Regions from separate parts of the Blautia sp. 1001283B150304_161114_C9 genome, predicted to be linked through region 1. Evidence: predicted binding sites of a transcription regulator. Region 1 holds the regulator's gene; the other holds the start of a gene.
The links. Region 1 encodes Rex, which represses fermentation and respiration genes when NADH is low (regulators of the CRP and FNR family bind a similar motif). Its sites were predicted from a motif close to ATTGTTAANTANTTAACAAT; they were not measured.
Positions count from the first base shown of each region.

Region 2: pckA (phosphoenolpyruvate carboxykinase (ATP)) is a predicted target of Rex. The motif match lies at 2,809-2,828, and genes of this name have one in related genera.

Region 1 covers NZ_JADPGO010000042.1:10,704-18,543, reverse strand. Annotated here, with positions in the region: gene I4V44_RS15635 (S8 family peptidase) at 252-1,097, shown strand; gene I4V44_RS18375 (DUF6783 domain-containing protein) at 1,114-1,197, opposite strand; gene I4V44_RS18370 (DUF6783 domain-containing protein) at 1,174-1,227, shown strand; gene I4V44_RS18365 (DUF6783 domain-containing protein) at 1,224-1,301, shown strand; gene I4V44_RS15630 (NADP-dependent isocitrate dehydrogenase) at 1,374-2,582, shown strand; gene I4V44_RS15625 (ABC-F family ATP-binding cassette domain-containing protein) at 2,699-4,609, opposite strand; gene I4V44_RS15620 (redox-sensing transcriptional repressor Rex) at 4,870-5,517, shown strand; gene I4V44_RS15615 (bifunctional ADP-dependent NAD(P)H-hydrate dehydratase/NAD(P)H-hydrate epimerase) at 5,607-7,106, shown strand; gene alr (alanine racemase) at 7,184-7,840, shown strand, end outside.
Region 2 covers NZ_JADPGO010000002.1:160,917-168,756, reverse strand. Annotated here, with positions in the region: gene I4V44_RS02030 (AAA family ATPase) at 1-979, opposite strand, end outside; gene I4V44_RS02025 (arsenate reductase family protein) at 1,158-1,499, opposite strand; gene I4V44_RS02020 (PIN domain-containing protein) at 1,758-2,522, opposite strand; gene pckA (phosphoenolpyruvate carboxykinase (ATP)) at 2,980-4,584, shown strand; gene I4V44_RS02010 (ketopantoate reductase family protein) at 4,722-5,633, opposite strand; gene I4V44_RS02005 (RluA family pseudouridine synthase) at 5,810-6,859, shown strand; gene ribH (6,7-dimethyl-8-ribityllumazine synthase) at 6,856-7,323, opposite strand; gene I4V44_RS01995 (bifunctional 3,4-dihydroxy-2-butanone-4-phosphate synthase/GTP cyclohydrolase II) at 7,438-7,840, opposite strand, start outside.

The DNA.
Region 1 (7,840 bases):
TATTTTTCGGGATTTCTGTAACAGATTCTGTATATGCCTGTTGTTTTGCATATCAGAAGTATCTGCATATCATGGAAGCTTTATACATTTTATTTACAGAAAAACGGAGATATGACAGGAGAAACTGTCGGACACGAAAATATAATCTTCCGAATAATTTAAAGTAAGACGCAGATGTTCATTGTCTTTGCAGCGACCTGATGAACAGTTGCGGTAAGATTTCATTATCCAGATGATTCGGAGGATTTTTTATGAAGAATTCAGATGATTCCGGATATACAGGAAAGCACGTGGGTGTGTGTGTTCTGGATACCGGGATTTTTCCTCATATAGATTTTACAGGGAGAATACTTGCGTTTCAAGATTTCATCGGACATCGTATCAGACCTTATGATGATAATTCTCATGGAACCCATGTATGTGGGATCATTGGCGGTGACGGAAGGGCTTCGGAAGGACGGATCAGAGGAATTGCCCCCGGGTGTAGCCTGATAGTTCTGAAGGTGCTCGACAGAACGGGAAATGGCAGGAAAGAAGATGTTTTGCAGGCTTTTCGCTGGATTCTGGAGAATAAGAGATATTATGGGATACGTGTAGTGAATATCTCGGTGGGAACAACCTGCAGGAGAGCAGAAGATCACAGAGTTCTGATTGCGGGTGTGGAACAACTTTGGGATGCAGGTCTGGTGGTAGTGGCTGCGGCAGGAAATCAGGGACCGAAGGCAGGAAGTGTGACAGCACCGGGAAGCAGCCGGAAGATTATCACAGTAGGCTCCAGCGATCTGCTTACAGGACGGACTGCCATATCCGGCAGGGGACCTACCTTTGAGTGTGTTTGTAAACCGGATCTGGTTGCACCCGGGAATCATGTTCTTGCCTGTGCACCGGGAGCAGATAACGGATATGGAGTGAAGAGTGGTACTTCTATGTCTACACCTCTGGTTGCAGGGGCAGCGGCATTGATGCTTGAGAAGAATCCGGAGCTGACTAATGTTCAGATTAAGATGAAATTGAAAGAAAGTGCCAGGGATATGGGATTGCCAAAGAATCAGCAGGGATGGGGAGAACTGGATCTGGAACGTTTTATGGAACTGTGATCAGTAATCTTTTATTTCACAAAATTATTGCTTTAGAGCGTGTCTGAAAAAGGCTTTCTGCAAGATGTGCGTCACAATTTGTGGGATATTTTGCCCGGATGAGGGCGCCGTAGCGGGCTACGGCAACTGAATGCGGGTGAAATATCCGCAAAGTGGGGCGTACAGATTGCGGGAATGATTTTTCAGATACGCTCTAGTGTATAAAAGCATTGACGAACGGTCTGTTTTCGGCTATCATGATAATTAACTGGATAAGAGCCAAAGAGGAGGATTAACATGAAAAAAATTCAGATGCAGACACCACTTGTGGAGATGGATGGAGATGAGATGACCAGAATTCTCTGGAAAATTATCAAAGATGAACTTCTTCTTCCGTATATTGATTTGAACACTGAGTATTATGACCTTGGTCTGGAATACAGAAATGAAACGGATGATCAGGTAACTGTTGATGCGGCAGAGGCTACAAAGAAGTACGGCGTAGCAGTGAAATGTGCAACTATCACTCCTAATAAGGCAAGAATGGAAGAGTATACCTTAAAGAAAATGTACAAGAGTCCTAACGGAACGATTCGTGCAATTCTTGACGGAACTGTTTTTCGTGCCCCAATCGTAGTGAAGGGTATTGAACCATGTGTTAAGAACTGGAAGAAACCGATCACCATCGCACGTCATGCCTATGGTGATGTGTATAAGAACACAGAGATGTATATTGACGGCCCCGGAGATGCTTATCTGGTATTTGAAGGCGCAGACGGACAGCAGAGAAAAGAGCTAATCCATCATTATGAGGGACCGGGTGTGCTTCAGGGTATGCACAATCTGGATGATTCTATCACAAGTTTTGCAAGATGCTGTTTTAATTATGCACTGGATACAAAACAGAACCTGTGGCTTGGCGGCAAGGATACGATCTCCAAGATTTATGACGGACGTTTTAAGGAAATCTTTGCAACTATTTATGAGGATGAGTTTAAGGAGAAATTTGAGGCAGCAGGCATTGAATATTTCTACAGCCTGATCGATGATATCGTAGCTCGTGTCATGAAGGCTGAAGGCGGATTTATCTGGGCCTGCAAGAACTATGATGGAGATGTTATGAGCGATATGGTTTCTTCAGCATTTGGTTCTCTGGCTATGATGACATCTGTACTGGTATCTCCACAGGGATATTACGAATATGAAGCTGCTCATGGAACTGTACAGAGACATTATTATCGCTATCTGAAAGGTGAGGAGACATCTACTAACTCTGTAGCAACTATTTTTGCATGGACCGGAGCTCTGAGAAAAAGAGGTGAGCTGGACGACAATAAAGAATTGATGGAATTTGCTGATAAACTGGAGAAGGCGACTCTGGAGACGATTGAAAGCGGTAAGATGACAAAAGACCTTGCGCTGATCACTTCTCTTGAGGATGTGACAATACTGAACAGCAAAGATTTCATCTTTGCCATCAGAGAGAGACTGGATGAAATTTTATAATGTCAGAAATTATCCGGTAATGTTTCTATAACATTATAAAGTTCTCCGGGCAGGATCACACTGCAGCGGAGAAACCTGTAAAAAGTTATAAACTGCGAAAATGGGAAGAACCTGCATTATGCAAGTTCTTCCCATTTTTCATATAATCCTTCTAATTCTTCGGTAATGGCGGCTTTCTCTTTGCTAAGTTTCGCACATTCTGCCACATTTGTGCAGATATCCGGGAGAATCATGGTCTCGTCGATCTCTTTATCTCTGGTCTCAAGTTCTTCGATGCGGGCTTCTACTTTTTTTAGTTCATTCTCGCGTTTTCGCTGACGGGCCTGTTCTTCTTTCTGCTGCTGCCAGGAAAGCTTGTTATCAGAAGCCTGCTTTGCTTCTGTCACAGCCTGAGCGGCAGCCGGAGCATATTTTTCCGTCAGCTCTTCTTTTTTCTCCAGATAATAGTCGTAATCTCCGATATAATTTACAATTGCCTGATTGGTCAGATCCAGGATCCGGGTAGCTGTCTGGTTGATGAAGTAACGGTCGTGGGAAACATAGAATACTGTTCCTGTGTAACTGTTCAATGCCTCTTCAAGAATCTCTTTTGAAGCGATATCCAGATGGTTGGTGGGCTCATCGAGGATCAGAAAGTTTGCTTCGGACAGCATCAGCTTGGCGAGGGAAACACGACCTCTTTCTCCGCCGGACAGAGCGGAGATCAGTTTGAATACGTCATCCCCTGTGAAAAGGAATGCTGCCAGCATATTTCGAATTTCTGTTTCCGTAAGTGTGGGATAAGCATCTGAGATTTCCTCAAAAATAGTTTTCTCCATATGAAGAACATGGTGTTCCTGGTCATAGTAGCCAATCTGTACCTTGGAACCAAGAGTAAATCTGCCGCTGTCTGCATCGATCAGCCCATTGATGATCTTTAACATGGTGGTTTTGCCTGTGCCGTTATTGCCAATCAGGGCTACACGTTCTCCACGTTTGATCTCAAAGGAGATGTCACTGAAAAGTGTCTGTCCGGGAAAAGATTTGGAAAGACTTTCCACAGTAAGGACATCATTTCCGCTGACAAATCTTGGTTCCAGGGAAATGCGCATCTGATTCTGAATCTCCTGTGGTTTATCAATGCGCTGGACTTTATCCAGCATTTTCTCGCGGCTTTCTGCACGTTTGATAGATTTCTCGCGGTTAAAGGATTTCAGCTTGGCAATGACTGCTTCCTGATGTTTGATATCCCGCTGCTGGTTCAGGTAGGCTTTGTACTGGGCGTCACGCAGCTGGGCTTTTTTCAGGGCATAGGCAGAATAGTTGCCACTGTACATACGCATATTTCCTGCTTCGATTTCCACAACTTTTGTTACGACTTTGTCAAGAAAGTAACGGTCGTGGGATACGATAAATACAGCACCCGGGTAATTCAGAAGATAGGTTTCCAGCCAGGAAATACTCTCCATATCCAGATGGTTGGTAGGCTCATCCAGAAGAAGAATGTCAGGGCTGGCAAGAAGCAGTTTACCCAGAGCTACGCGGGTTTTCTGGCCGCCTGAAAGAGTTTCTATCTGGCGTTCGAAATCTTCTTCTGTGAAACCAAGACCTTTTAATACACCCATGATCTCACTTTTGTAAGCGTAACCATTTTCCAGTTCAAACTGGTGACTCAGTCTTGTGTAAGTATTCATCAGGCTGTCCAGAGCATCTCCGGTGGTGGTTTTCATTTCCTGTTCCAGAGAGCGCAGACGATTCTCCATATCAATAATGTGCTGTTTGGTGGAAATCAGTTCTTCGTAAATGGTATGATGGCCATGAATGTCCTGATACTGGGCAAGGTAGCCGATATTTTTATCTTTGGCAAGTACCACGTTTCCTGAATCCGGGGAGAGCTCATGCATAATGATTCGCAGCAGAGTCGTCTTGCCTGCACCGTTATTGCCGATGAGAGCTGCCTTTTCGCGGTCTTCTATATGGAAACTGGCATCCTTGAGAATGATTTTTTCGCCAAAGGATTTACAGATATTCTGACATGATAAAATCATAGGAATTCCTCCGTTTGTAATTTGTCCGCGTACTATTATAATCGAAAATGCCTGTTTTTGAAAGCATTTTAAGAGATTTTGTCCAGGGAAAAGAAAGCACCGGATGGATGCATGGAAGAAAATATGATATTCCGGGGAATTTTTCAGAATGAAATTGATAAAAAAATACAGAAATATTTGGTCAAAAAGTACAAATTTAATTTGACAATAAAATAACATCTGGGTATAATTGACATAGATAAGCTAAGGAGGGAAAATTTGTGGAAGCTAAGGAAATTTCGAAAGCGGTAATCAAGCGTCTGCCGCGGTACTACCGCTACCTCGGTGAATTGATGGAGGAGAATGTAGAGCGTATATCTTCAAATGATCTTAGCAAGAAGATGCATGTGACGGCTTCCCAGATTCGTCAGGACTTAAATAATTTCGGTGGTTTTGGTCAGCAGGGTTACGGCTATAATGTACGCTATTTGTATACAGAAATCGGTAAGATCCTTGGGCTGGATACTGTACATCCGATGATTATTCTGGGTGCCGGTAATCTGGGACAGGCATTGGCCAATTATGTGGATTTTGAAAAGCGCGGATTTAAGCTGGTTGGTATTTTTGACGTCAATCCTGTACTTGAGGGGATTGCAGTTCGTGGAATTGAGATTCAGATGTTGAGCGATCTTCCTTTGTTTCTGAAGGAGAATGAGGTTGAGATCGCGATCCTGACTCTTCCTAAAAATAAAGCCAAAGAGATGGCAAAGATTTTAATTGATAATGGAATTAAGGCAATCTGGAATTTTGCACATATTGATCTGGATGCCCCGGAGGATGTAATGGTAGAGAACGTACATCTTTCAGAGAGTCTTATGACTTTGTCCTATAACCTGAGTGAGTACAGAAAGGAACATGAAGGGATGTAAGGGATAACTGTGAAACACAAGGCTGTGGTCATCTGATCACAGCTTTTCTCTTGTATGTAAATGTGTTATTGTAAACAGGAGGTGAACAGATGAGAGAGATTGTAACTGCTGTTGAGATGAAAGAACTGGATCATAATACGATTCAGAAAGCCGGGATATCTTCTCCGGTACTTATGGAGAGGGCGGCATTAAAGACGGTTGAGGAGATTGTACAGAGATTAAAGAATAAAGAAAAAGAGAAAATCCTTGTGGTCTGCGGAACCGGCAACAATGGCGGAGACGGATTGGCAATTGCCAGACTGCTTCAGTTGAGAGGAGTCAGAACCTGGTATTATATTGCGGGTAAGGAAGAGAAAATGACTGCTGAAACTGCCGGACAGCTTAAAACAGCAGAATATTATCAGGTGCCCCGGGTGCATAACCTGGATCCGGATGAATATACTACTATAGTAGATGCCATCTTTGGGGTTGGACTGAGCAGACCTGTAGAGGGAAAATATGCAGAGCTTATCAGTACAATGAACCGGGCATCTGCGTATAAAGTAGCTGTGGATATTCCATCCGGGATTGACTCAGATACCGGATTTGAGAAGGGGATTGCATTCCGGGCAGATCTTACGGTTACCTTTGCTTTTCGCAAAAGAGGGCTGTGTTTTTATCCCGGACGCATGTATGGCGGTGAGATCGTTGTTACGGATATCGGAATCTATTCCATACCCGGAAAGAAAATCTGTATGCATCATCTGGAACGTGAAGATTTGAAAATGCTTCCGGAGAGAGTTCCCTATGGAAATAAAGGAACCTTCGGCAAGGTTCTTCTTATAGCTGGCAGCGAAGGAATGTGCGGAGCTGCATATCTGAGTGCAGCAGCTGCTCTGAAAAGCTCTGCGGGAATGGTGAGAATTCAGACCGTGGAGGCCAACAGGATTCCGTTGCAGACACTGTTGCCGGAAGCCATGATCACCTGTGATTTTGATGAGAAAAAAAACCAGGCAATGCTTGACTGGTGTGATGTGCTTGTGATAGGACCGGGTCTTGGAACCGGAGCGCAGAGCAGGGAAAGAGCTCAGTGGTTCCTGGCGAAGGCAGCTGAGTGTAAAAAAACAGTAATTCTGGATGCAGATGGCCTGAATCTTCTGTCAGTCCATGACAACTGGAAGTGTTTTATCGGGGAACATGTGATCCTGACACCTCATATTGGTGAGATGAGTCGTCTGTGCGGAAAAGAAATCGGTAAGATCCAGGATTGTCTGGCACAGACCGCAGCTGATTATGCAAAGGAGTCTGGAGCGGTTTGCGTTCTGAAGGATGCCTGTACTGTGGTGGCAGATGCTTTTGGAGATATGTATTTGAACATTTCGGGTAATGCAGGAATGGCTACAGCGGGAAGTGGAGATGTGTTAAGCGGTGTGCTTGCCGGTATACAGTGTATGTATCTGGCAGCAGAAAAGAAATTTTCTCCTGTTATGCTGGCTGCACTTGGTGTATATGTGCATGGGCTGGCAGGTGATCTGGCTGCTGAAACAGTAGGGCAGCGAGGGATGACCGCAGGAGATATCATCTGTTTTCTGCCGGAAATACTAAGATAGAATATTCATTTTGAGGCAGTAAATCTGTGAAACAATTTGCAGATATTAACATGAAAAAATAACAGAGGAAAATTATTATGAAGAAAGATAGCAGAGTAAAAGCAGTCATTTCACTGGATGCAGTAGAACATAATTTCCGGGAAATGAGAAAAAATATTGCAGAAGAGACAAAGATGATCGCAGTTATAAAGGCTGACGCTTATGGACATGGCGCGGTGCCGGTTGCACATCTCATTGAGGATTATGATTATATCTGGGGATTTGCGGCTGCAACTGCGGAAGAAGCGATTCATCTGCGAGAAGCCGGGATTACAAAACCAATCCTGATCCTTGGAATTGTTTTTGATGAATATTTTCCGGAACTTGTCCGTTATGAGATCCGTCCTGCAGTGTGCGAATATGAGGAGGCAAGGAAACTTTCAGACGAAGCGGTTCTGCAGAAAAAAACTGTACATATTCATATTGCTCTGGACACAGGAATGACCAGGATCGGTTTTGCGGATGCACAGGAAAATGTAGAGGAAATTAAAAAAATTTCAGAACTTCCAAATCTTGAGATTGAGGGTATGTTTACTCATTTTGCAAGAGCAGATGAGTATGACAGAAGTCCGGCTATGGTACAATTGGAGCGGTATCTGGATTTTTCAAGGCGCGTAGAAGAGGCAGGAGTGGAAATTCCTCTGCATCACTGTTCTAACAGTGCGGGCATCATACGTATGCCGGAAGCAAATCTG
Region 2 (7,840 bases), on a different contig from region 1:
GACGGAATGTATCCATAATTGCATTATGTTCCAACAATTCAAATTCCGGCGCTATCTCACATAATACTTTGCTGTTTTCATTTTTATATAAGGAAATGTACTGCACTTTGCTGTCCTGTCTCCGCTTTACTTCAATATATTTAGATAAAAAATAGTCATGTGTAGAAACAAAAATCTGTACACCTTCTGTCTCCAGCATGATCAACAATTCAGCTAGCACCGGAATATATTTCGGATTGATATTTGCTTCTGGCTCGTCCCAAAACAAAACGGATCCCTTCTCCAGTGTCCCGTTTTTTATCAACTGCCATAAAAGAGCAATTTTACGTAATCCTTCTGCTACCAAATTAAATTCTAACTTTGCCTGTGTACCAGGTTTTAAATAAAAACGATCCTCATGCAATGTTACTTTCCCATTACTGATTTTCTGTAAAATATCCAGATATTTTTTCCTTACAGTTGAATCCACTCCTCTGGAAATATCAATTTTGGCAGCCGCAATAATATCCAGATACGTATCATCAAATTCCACATTTCCCATTTTTACTGCAGCATCCAGATTCCAGGCATTTGATAAAATCTCTTTTGCCGGAATAAATACGCTTGTGAGATCAGACATCTGCTTTTCCCATTTCTCTTCTGAATTAATCTCTGCATCCCATTTTCGTGTCTTGGTTGAAAATGTCATTCCTATTTTGGCAGTATCAGATTCCACAGAAACCATGGCTTTATTGCTTCCACTCTTTCCTCTGTTTACCAGACGTCCAATTCCAGACTGATCAGGACGAAATAACATTGTTGTTTTCTGCGAAAAAGACACATCATGTTTAGAAGCCTGACATGCTGCATAGGCTAATTTCATAATATGAGTCTTTCCTACACCATTTTCACCAACTAATACATTTAATCCTTCGCAAAAAGGAATCTTTATATCTTCAAATACCGTAAAATTCTCTGCTGCAATCTTTGTTAATGGCATTTCCATCACCTCAATATTTCCATTTTTATAAATCAGTTCATTATATCTGTTGCACGACAATATAATATAAAGTAACTTCTATAATAATTTTATATTATAACACATATAAATATGTCAAACAGCTATTTTCTTCAATATAATATTGTAAAATCTGAAAGCTTGTAAAAGGCTATAACTATCACTTCCAGCTCTTCCAGATCTCCGGCTGATATCCTACTGTCGCCTGTTTTCCGTTTCTTACCACAGGGACTTTGATGATGCTCTGGTTTTCGAGGATTTTCTCTGCTTTGTCTTCCTCTGCAATATAAGTAATCAATGCCAGCAGGTCTTTATCCTTGCAGTCAGTATCTATCAGCTTGTTATAACCACCAATTGCCTTGCAGACAGATTGGAATTCACCTTTACTTAAGCCTTTTTCTTTCATATCTATAAACTGATATTTAATTCCCCGTTCTTTGAAATAGCGTTCTGCTTTCTTGCTGTCAAAGTTTTTCTTTGTACCAAAAATCTGTATATTCATAGTCTAATGCTTTCTCCCATTTTTTTAAGAATTATTGTTCCTGCTATATTTTCTCTTTTCCTGCCTGTTCATTTTAAATTTCCATCCATTTCACATTTTTTTCAAATTCTCACCACATATTTCTCACATTTTCCGGTTATATTATTACTTGTACAGAGCAAAGAGTAATTGCAAATAAAACTTTTTCTTTTTCATACTTTTGCCGGGAATCCATAAGGTTCCCGGCCTCCTTCTTTTATTCCGTTATTTTTTATTCCGTTAGATTTTCTTTTTAATATGGTTATAGATGTTCAGTCCTTTTGTCTGTCCGTATTTGGAAATGATAGATCTGTAAATCTGCTGTTTTCTGTTTTTGTCTTCTGCGTTTTTTTCCACAGTTGTTGAAACATAATTTACCACTTCCTTTGGCATGCCTGCCTTGTCGAGAACCAATACCAGTTCCTGCTGTAATTTCTTTGTTCCGGCATTCATGTCAATTATCTTTTGTTTTGGCTTTTTTGTATTCTGCTTCTCTGATTGTTTGGCAGACTGCTTTTCAGGTTGTTCATTCAACTGTTTTTCTGTTTTTTGACCGGATTGTTCGATCATCTGTCCGTCTTTTTCTTTGACGGTCTGTTTTTTTACCTGTTTCCTTGTATGCACCTGTTTTCCGGAAATCTTCTCATTTCTGGAGACTTTCACATCTTTTTCTGTTTTCCAGAACTCTATAATATGGTCAAAGCCTGTATCCTTGCTGATTACAACAATTTTACATTCTCCATCCTGACCTATGCACTCTTTTCCTATCAGATATCCCAGATAAGAGCCCAGATGCATATCTGCAGACTGATTTCCTGTCGGTACTTTATGTGTGACCAGTTTTGACTCTCCATGATCATTGATAATATCAAGGTCTATTTTTCTGCTGTTATCTGTATAAAAAAGATGGATAATATCTGTTTCCCGTAATTTGCCACATCCTTTGAAGCCTTCACTTCCTACATTTTCATAATCAATTAAATAATAAGTTTTGATAATCTTCATCCTCTCTTTATTTGTTACTGCTCACTCCGCAATGTAACCTTTATTTTCTCTGCTGTATAATACTCTGTCATTTTTCAGCCGGATAATTCTTTCCTATTTTAACATGCATCTTTTATCAGCACAACCACATAGTGGCAGCTTTCCTGGTTAGTATTTCCTGGTTGTCTTTCCTGCCTGTTCCAGTCAGACAGAATATTATCATATCCACGAATAGTATTCCCATATTGCCACTATAATAAATTTACATACCTTTTGTGAAAAATGACGGATTTTTCATCAAATTCCAGTTGATAAATCTTTAACAAAATTCAAAAAAACGCAAAAATCCTGTTGATTTTAAGCGTTAAATATGTATAATAGTAAAAGAGAAGCGATACCCATTCGCTTTTATGGTAAGGTATCTTAAGCCTGTTTAAACAGGCGCTTTCATTAACGAAGAAAAGAGGTTAAACGTAAGATGGCAAAAATCGATTTAAGCAAGTATGGCATTACCGGAACTACAGAAATTGTCTACAACCCTTCTTATGAAGTATTATTTGAAGAAGAAACCAAACCGGAACTGGAAGGCTTTGAAAAAGGTCATGTCAGCGAACTTGGTGCAGTTAACGTTATGACAGGTATCTACACAGGACGTTCTCCTAAAGATAAATACATCGTTATGGATGAGAACTCCAAAGATACAGTATGGTGGACAACAGACGAATACAAAAACGATAACCATCCTGCAACTCAGGAAGCATGGAATGCAGTAAAAGAAATCGCTAAAAAAGAGCTCTCCAACAAGAGACTTTTCGTAGTAGATGCATTCTGCGGTGCTAACAAAGATACTCGTATGGCTATCCGTTTCATCGTTGAAGTTGCTTGGCAGGCACATTTCGTAACAAATATGTTCATCCAGCCAACAGCTGAAGAACTTGAAAACTTCGAGCCAGATTTCGTTGTATACAACGCTTCCAAAGCTAAAGTTGAAAACTATAAAGAATTAGGCCTTAACTCTGAAACAGCTGTAATGTTCAACATCACAACTAAAGAGCAGGTTATCGTAAACACATGGTACGGCGGAGAAATGAAGAAAGGTATGTTCTCTATGATGAACTACTTCCTTCCACTTAAAGGCATGGCTTCCATGCACTGCTCTGCAAACACAGATATGAACGGCGAAAATACAGCTATCTTCTTCGGTCTTTCCGGAACAGGTAAAACTACTCTTTCCACAGACCCGAAACGTCTCCTGATCGGTGATGACGAGCATGGCTGGGATGACAACGGCGTATTCAACTTCGAAGGCGGATGCTACGCTAAGGTTATCAACCTTGACAAAGAATCTGAGCCGGACATCTACAATGCGATCAAACGTAACGCTCTTCTTGAGAACGTAACACTTGATGCTGAAGGCAAGATTGATTTCGCAGATAAGAGCGTAACAGAGAATACTCGTGTATCTTATCCGATCAACCACATTAAAAACATCGTTCGCCCGATCTCTTCTGCACCGGCAGCTAAGAACGTAATCTTCCTGTCTGCAGATGCTTTCGGAGTACTTCCTCCGGTATCTATCCTGACAGAAGCTCAGACTCAGTACTATTTCCTGTCTGGATTCACAGCTAAACTTGCTGGTACAGAGCGTGGAATCACAGAGCCTACACCTACATTCTCTGCTTGCTTCGGACAGGCATTCCTTGAACTGCATCCGACAAAATACGCAGAAGAACTTGTTAAGAAGATGGAAAAGAGCGGAGCAAAAGCTTACCTCGTTAACACAGGATGGAACGGAACTGGAAAACGTATCTCCATCAAAGATACTCGTGGTATCATCGATGCAATCCTTAACGGAGATATCCTTAATGTTCCTACTAAGAAGATTCCATTCTTCGATTTCGAAGTTCCTACAGAGCTTAATGGCGTAGACACAGGTATCCTTGATCCTCGTGACACATATGCTGACGCTTCTGAATGGGAAGAAAAAGCGAAAGATCTTGCTGGAAGATTCATCAAGAACTTTGCTAAATACGAAGGAAACGCTGCTGGTAAAGCACTTGTTGCAGCTGGTCCTCAGTTATAATTATAATTGCTGAATTAAAGTTAATTATAATTAAATTATAATTTTATTGTCCAAATGAGTACGAAAGGGATGCGAGTAATTCGCATCCCTTTTTCATGTTGTTTCGGTGGTCAAGCGGATATTCGCAATCCGCTTCGCTACAGGGCTCTGAGTTTTTCTGCCACTTTCTCATATGCGGGTACCGGAACGTGATATTCTTCTCCCATTCTTACTACTTCGTAAACTAATCCGTCAATTTCGGACTGTTTTCCTGCCATGATATCCCGCTGCATGGAAGTGGTTGCTTCCGGTGCGAGGTTGGAAAGGATTTTTAAATTTACTTCTGCCATATCTTTCTGGAAAGGAACTCCCATGGCTTCTGCAAGTGCTGCGATTTCTTTTATCATGGTCTTAAAAAGTTCTCTGGTTTCGCCTTCTTTCTGGAAATCTGCGGCAGTTGCGTGGTAATAGAGTCCTGCTGCCCCGATCGGGGATACATAGGAAAATTTCTCCAGTGCTTCACGGCGGATGTTTTCCGAAAGAGTCCCGTCGATATGACTGTCACAGAGGTCTTTCTGAATCTCTTTCAGTTCCGGTCGGAATTCTGCTTTGTCTCTTACGCCGAATACAATGTGCAGGATCTGTCCATGCTGGAGAAGTTTTCCCGGTTCTTTAATGTTGGCAGAAACATAGATGCAGCCGTCCGTTACCAGAAGATCCGGCAGTTCTTTCTGCATTTTTCCACCTGTTCCATATATATTCAACACTGGAATTACAATAGTATTTTTCCTGGCAATGCGTTTGATAAACGGAATCGTTTCCTGTAAGGAATAGCCTTTTACGCAGACAAAAATTACGTCCGGATGCTCTGCATAATGCTCCATATCTGTAGCAGGAATGCTTATGTTTTCCTCTGTTTTATCCCACATTTTCTCCAATGTAAGACCCTGTTTCTGGATCTTTTTCAGGTGTTCGCCTCTCGCGATCAGGGTTACGTCCTTGCCTGCTTTTTTCATATAATATCCGGTAACACCACCGGTTCCTCCGGCTCCAATGATTAAGTATTTCATATTTATTTTCTGCCCCGCTTTCATTGTTTTGATTCTTATATCATAGCACAATTGCAATTTTTCTTCAGTATATTTTATGCATTACGCTGACATAATTTTGCATTGACAGTTTATTTTTTGCCCTGTAATATCAATGGTATCAATATCAGAATATATTACGCAGGAAAAGTATTAAGATGGAACGATATCTGGAATTTAGAATAGATGAACAAACTACAGAACTTAAAATGGAAGCATTTCTGAAAAAGAATGCAGGACTTACAAAACGGCAGATCAGCCAGGCGAAGTTTCGACCGGACGGGATTACCAGAAACGGAGTTCGCTGTCGTGTAACTGAGACAATATATCCAGGCGATGTGATCTGCGTTTGTCTGGAGGAAGCCGGGACTGCTTCTGCGCATCTTGAAAATTATAATGACGGAATCAGAAGTAAGGATTTGTCGGATTTCCATTCCAACAGAGCTTCAGCTCCAGTTTCCGAAACTTCTTTTTCTCTGAATATTTTATATGAAGATACGGATATTCTGGCGGTTGATAAACCGGCAGGAATGGTTACGCATCCAACGGGAATGCATTATACAGACAGCCTCTCCAATCTTGTTGCCGGTTACTTTCGAGAGAAAAATGAACAGGTCTGTGTCCGCCCGGTGGGGCGGCTGGATCAGGAGACTTCCGGGATTGTGGTTTTTGCCAAAAATCAGGTAGCAGCTTCAAGACTTCAATCTGTAAAATCTCCATGCAAAATTCACAAGCAATATCTTGCCGCTGTATCCGATACTTTGCCTGTAGATATGCCTGGCGTCTGGCATACCTTAGATTTACCGCTGATGCAGGACCCGGAGAATCATCTGAAAATGAAAACTGCTGCTGATCTTTCCTTACATTCATCTGCATTATCGGGAAAAATCAAAACAGCAGTTACTCATTATCATACTCTTTTTTCCAGTCAGGACTGGTCGCTTATCACACTTAAGCTGGATACCGGACGTACCCACCAGATCCGTGTCCATATGGCATCCACAGGACATCCTTTGCTTGGAGATACTCTTTATCATTCAGACGATAAAATATCTTCCTGTGCTTCCTTTTCCAGGGCAGCCCTTCATGCATGGAAAGTTTCTTTTCAGCATCCTTTCAGAGATGAAATGCTCCTTCTGGAAGCACCATTACCTTTCGATTTTCGTGAACTGGTTTCACTTTCAGGGTCTGACCTGTTGTCTATTTAAGCTTCAAGTTCTTTGATCAGATTTACCATTTCAATGGCACTGAGTGCACAGTCATAGCCTTTATTTCCTGCTTTTGTACCTGCGCGTTCAATTGCCTGCTCGATGTTTTCTGTGGTAAGTACTCCGAATAATACCGGAACTCCTGTTTCCAGTGATACTGATGCAATCCCTTTGGAAACCTCATTGCATACATAATCATAATGACTGGTATTTCCACGAATCACAGCACCTACGCAGATAACCGCATCATACTTTCCACTTTTTGCCATTTTAGACGCGATCAGTGGGATTTCAAAAGCACCTGGTACCCACGCTACCTGGATGTCCTCTTCTTTTACATTGTGACGTGTCAACCCATCCATGGCACCACTTACCAGCTTGGAAGTTATAAATTCATTGAAGCGGGCTGCTACAATTCCTACTTTCATTCCATCTGATACTAATTTTCCTTCTAATGTTTTCATTTTTTCTGGTCCTTTCATCTGTAAATTTATATTTTTTAACCTGTACAGGTTTTTATATACGGTAAATTTTATTTTCGGGAACGTTATCGTTATATATGAAAATCCCCGCTGTATTTAATACTTCAGAATATGTCCCATTCGTAATTGTTTTGTCTTAAGATAACGCAGATCATACGCTGTGGCATTCATCTGTATCGGAACTCTCTGTTTGATCCTGATGCCAAATTCTTCCAACTGATAAACTTTATCCGGGTTATTTGTCAGCAGCCGCAGCTCTTTTACCCCAAGATTTCTCAGAATCTGCGCACCAATGTAGTATTCTCTTTCGTCTCCGGCAAATCCAAGTGCCAGATTCGCTTCGAGTGTATCCATTCCCTGTTCCTGAAGTTCATAGGCACGAAGTTTATTGATCAGTCCGATTCCTCTTCCTTCCTGTCTCATATAAAGGAGTATCCCTCTGCCTTCTTCCTCAATCTGGGCCATCGCCGCTGCAAACTGCTGTCCGCAGTCACAACGC